2 regions of the Micromonospora sp. NPDC048986 genome follow, and region 2 is predicted to be linked to the other one. Evidence: riboswitches for the same ligand, from Rfam matches in the RefSeq annotation. Region 2 holds a riboswitch; the other holds the start of a gene.
What was found. Region 2 has a riboswitch for thiamine pyrophosphate ahead of thiE (thiamine phosphate synthase). Riboswitches for the same ligand answer to the same signal wherever they lie in the genome.

Region 1: another riboswitch for thiamine pyrophosphate. It lies ahead of AB0B94_RS17855 (ECF transporter S component); the one in region 2 lies ahead of thiE (thiamine phosphate synthase).

The regions. Positions count from the first base shown of each region.
Region 1 is NZ_JBEZFJ010000008.1:91,958-94,153, reverse strand. Features, by position in the region: gene AB0B94_RS17865 (AAC(3) family N-acetyltransferase) at 1-90, opposite strand, end outside; gene AB0B94_RS17860 (alpha/beta fold hydrolase) at 120-950, opposite strand; TPP riboswitch at 1,058-1,162, shown strand; gene AB0B94_RS17855 (ECF transporter S component) at 1,237-1,830, shown strand; gene AB0B94_RS17850 (ABC transporter ATP-binding protein) at 1,946-2,196, shown strand, end outside.
Region 2 is NZ_JBEZFJ010000007.1:64,361-66,556, reverse strand. Features, by position in the region: gene AB0B94_RS15960 (ThuA domain-containing protein) at 1-435, opposite strand, end outside; TPP riboswitch at 749-858, shown strand; gene thiE (thiamine phosphate synthase) at 853-1,479, shown strand; gene thiO (glycine oxidase ThiO) at 1,476-2,196, shown strand, end outside.

The DNA.
Region 1 (2,196 bases), on a different contig from region 2:
CAGCAGCGTCGCGCCGGGGCGTACGCCAAGCACGCGTAGCTGCGCGGCGATCGAGCGACGGCTACCCGGCCCGCTGGCGTCCGTCGTCACGACTGCGCTCCCTCGCCGACCCGCACGGCTCAGGCCGTCCCGCCCGCTCGGGCCAGGATCGCCTCGGCGAGCGGGGCCGGCGCCGCGTCCGGGATCCAGTGACTCACCCCGGGCAGCTGCACGAACCGGTAGTCGCCGGTGACGTTCTGCGCGCACGCCTCGGCGGCGGTCCGGCCGATGGCGACGTCCCGGTCACTCCAGACGTACGTGGTGGGCACCGCGACCGGGCCGACGCCGGCCAGGTCGGCGCGGGACATCGCCCGGTACCAGTTCAGCGCTGCCGTGAGCGCGCCCGGCTCACGCATCGGGTCGGCGTACCGGTTCACCCGGGACGTGTCGCCCACCCCGCCGAGCAGCTTGCGCAGCGCGGTGGCATGCCACGCCAGCAGCACCTTCTCCGCCTTGTCGGGCTTGCGGAACAGCGCGATGTACGACGAGCGGGCCTTCTGCTGGGCGTCGGTGCTCAGGGCGTGCGCCATGGCCGCCGGATGCGGTACGGACACCGCGGTCAGCGTGTTGACCCGCTCGGGGTGCCGGGCGGCAACCGCCCAGGCCACTACCGCGCCCCAGTCGTGGCCGACCAGGTGCACAGCGTCCAGTCCGAGCGCGTCGAGCACCGCCACCGCGTCGGTGACCAGTTCGGGGATCCGGTAGTCGGCCACCGCCGTGGGCCGGGCGCCGGGTGAGTAACCGCGCTGGTCCAGCGCGTACGTGCGCAGCCCACCCGCGTGCAGCGCCGGCACCACGTCGTCCCACTCGCCGCTGTGCTGAGGGAAACCGTGCAGCAGCAGGACGGGTACGCCGTCCGTCGGACCGCCGACGGTCACCTCGAACGTGAAGCCTCGCGCGTCAACCCGCATGATCGGAAGCGTACCCAGCCGGCGGTCGGCGGATCGCTCCCGCAGGTCAGGCGGATGCCCTGCTGGGCTCGCGACGGTGGTCGGTGTTAGCGTCAGCGAGACAACTTCATATCCGACAGGGGAGCGCACAGCGCTGAGAGTGCGGGCACGCCCGCAGACCCTCGAACCTGATCTGGGTAATGCCAGCGCAGGGAGTTCGGTCGACCTCCAGCCGCGCCGCAGTCCGGTGCCACCGGACGCGGCGTGCGTCTTCTCCTGGTTCGCACTCACGAACTGGGAGCAACACATGACATCCACCACCGACACACACCGTTGGCGCACCATCGACATCGTGGTCGCCTCGGTGATCGCTGTCGCCTTCGGCGTCATCTTCTGGGCCTGGGGTCTGGTCTGGAGCGCGACCGAGGGTGCGTTCGCCTTCTTCCCGCCGGCGCAGACGCTGCTCTACGGGGTCTGGCTGATGCCGGCGGTGATCGGCGGGCTGGTGATCCGCAAGCCCGGTGCCGCGCTCTACTGCGAAACCGTGGCCGCTGTCCTGTCCGCGCTGCTGGGCAGCCAGTGGGCCGGCACGGTGATCCCGCAGGGCATCGTGCAGGGCATCGGCGCCGAACTGGCCTTCGCCGCCTTCCGGTACCGGTCGTTCCGGCTGCCGACCGCGGTGTTCGCGGGCGCGCTGACCGGGCTCAGCGCCGCGTTGTTCGACTTCTTCGTCTGGAACGTCGACTACGCGCTGACCGACTACCGCATCCCGTACGCGCTGCTCACCATCGTCAGCGCCACGGTGATCGCCGGCCTGGGCGGCTGGCTGCTGACGAACGCCCTGGCCAACACCGGCGTCCTGGACCGCTTCCCCGCAGGCCGGAACCGGGCCCTGATCTAACCCCCACCAACTCGCGTTGATCAAGAGGTTTGCGTCAACGGACGGCGATTTCCTGACGCGAACCTCTTGATCGACCGGGGTGGGCGGGGCGCGCGGCAGGGAGGGGGTGGGTCTGGTGGGCGGGGTACTGCTGCGGGGGTTCGGGTGGCGGCACGCTGGGCGGCGCGCCTGGGCCGTACGCGGGGTTGATCTGCGGGTTGAGGCCGGGGAGCGCGTTCTGCTTCTCGGGCCGTCGGGGGCCGGCAAGAGCACGGTGCTCAGCGCGTTGGCCGGGCTGCTCCCCGAGGACTCCGGCGAGCAGGAGGGCACCGTCGAGATCGACGGGCTCGACCCACGCAAGGGGCGGGAACGGGTCGGCATCGTCTT
Region 2 (2,196 bases):
GACGTAACCGCCGCCGGCCTTCACGTAGCGCTCGAACGCCGCCTGCTGGTCGGCGTTGAGCACGTCACCGGTGGTGGAGAGCCAGATCACCGCCTTGTACTTCGCCAGGTTGGCGTCGTTGAATGCGGCGCCGTCCTCGGAGTTGTCCACCGTGAATCCGTTGTCGACGCCGAGCTGCTGGATGGCGGCGATGCCGGTGGGGATGGAGTCGTGCCGGAAGCCGGCGGTCTTGGAGAAGACGAGGACGGAGAAGGGATCGGCCGCGGCCTTTGGCGCCTTCGGCGCCACCTGGCTGACCGGGGCTGCGGCTTTCGCATCCCGTGGGGGAACCTGGGCGGCCGCCTGCGCGGGCGCGCCGAACAGGGTGGTCGAGGCCATGGCCAGGGAGATCAGGGTTGCGGTGATGGGTACGCGGGCACGACGAGAACGGGACACGCCGCCTCCTGTGTCGTAGTGACAGAGCTCGAGGGAGTCGGCTCGCCGAAGGCCCTCCCTGATGGAGCCGGTGGTCACACCGTGCCAGGGTGCCCCCACCGACATTTTGTCGAATCGCTGAACAAATTAATTCGGCTGGCTCGATGTCGGGCAAGATGCGGACGGGTAACGGTTCTGCAACGGGGGGCGACATTCCGAACAGGACTGTATGAAGTGCCCCATTGGATCTCGCTTGTTTTGACGCGGCCCGGTCGGCCGGCCACCGCCGACCCCACGCCTTGGCAGGCCGGCGGATCTGTCGTACGGTGACACGCAAGTAACCCACGGGAGCCCGGTGTACCGGGCTGAGAGGGGGGCTGACAGCCCCCGACCGTCGAACCTGATCCGGGTAATGCCGGCGCAGGGAGGAGCGTTGCCGTGCCGTCCCTGGGGCGATTGCATCTCATCACCGACACCCGACCGGGTCGCGACCCACTCGCAGTGGTTCGCGCCGCCCTCACAGTGGCCCACGCCGACCTGGTGGTGCAGGTGCGGGTCGAGGATTCCGCCACCGACCGCGAGGCGTACGACCTGACCCGGCGGGTGCTGGCGCTCTGCGCGTCGTACCAGGCGACCTGCCTGGTCAACGACCGGTTGCACGTGGCGCTGGCGGTCGGCGCCGCCGGTGGGCACGTCGGCGCCGACGACCTGCCGGTCGCCGCCGCCCGCCGGGTGCTCGGCCCCGCCGGTGTGCTGGGCGCCACCGCTCGCGCTCCGGGCCCGGCGCGCGAGGCCGTCGCGGCGGGCGCCAGTTACCTGGGCGTCGGGCCGTGTCACACCACAAGCACCAAGACCGGCCTGCCGGACCCCATCGGGCCCGCCGGTGTACGCGCCATCGTCGACGCCGTCGACGTCCCGGTCATCGCGATCGGCGGAGTGACGGCCGCCCGGGTGCCGGCGCTGCGGGCCGCCGGGGCGTACGGGGTGGCGGTGGTCGGCGCCGTCTGCGCCGCCGCCGACCCGGCACTGGCAACCGCCGAACTGATCGAGGCCCTGACGTGCTGACCGGCCGGTCCCCGTCACCGCCGTCGCGCGACCGGGTCCGGCCGGACGTGGCAGTGGTGGGGGCGGGGCCGATCGGGCTGGCGATCGCCTGGCGTTGCGCCGCGCGCGGGCTGCGGGTGGTGGTGCACGATCCGGCACCCGGCTCGGGTGCGTCGGCGGTGGCCGCCGGCATGCTCTCCCCGGTCGCCGAGGCGTACTTCGGTGAGCGGCAGCTGACCGGGTTGCTGCTGGCGTCGGCCGCCCGCTGGCCGGCGTTCGCCGCGGAGCTGACCGAGACGACCGGAGCTGAGATCGGCTACCGGACCGAGGGCACACTGATGGTCGGGCTCACCGGCGACGACCTGGCCGAGGCGCGCCGGCTGTGGGCGTACCAGCAGGGGTTGGGACTGCCCGTGACGCCGCTGCGCCCCAGCGAGCTGCGCGACCGCGAACCGGCGCTCGCCCCACGGGTGCGCGGCGGCGCGATCGCGCCCACCGACCACCAGGTCGACCCCCGGCTGCTGGTTCCGGCGCTGCGCACTGCCGCGCAGCGGGCCGGCGCGGTGCTCGTGCCACGGCCGGTCCGACAACTGTCCGACGTGGACGCGCAGGTCACAGTGGTCGCCGCCGGCTGCGGGGCCGCCGCGCTCACCGGCCTGCCCGTGCGGCCGGTGAAGGGCCAGATCCTCCGGCTCCGCGCGCCCGACGGCGTCGCGCCGGGCTTCCGGCACGTGATCC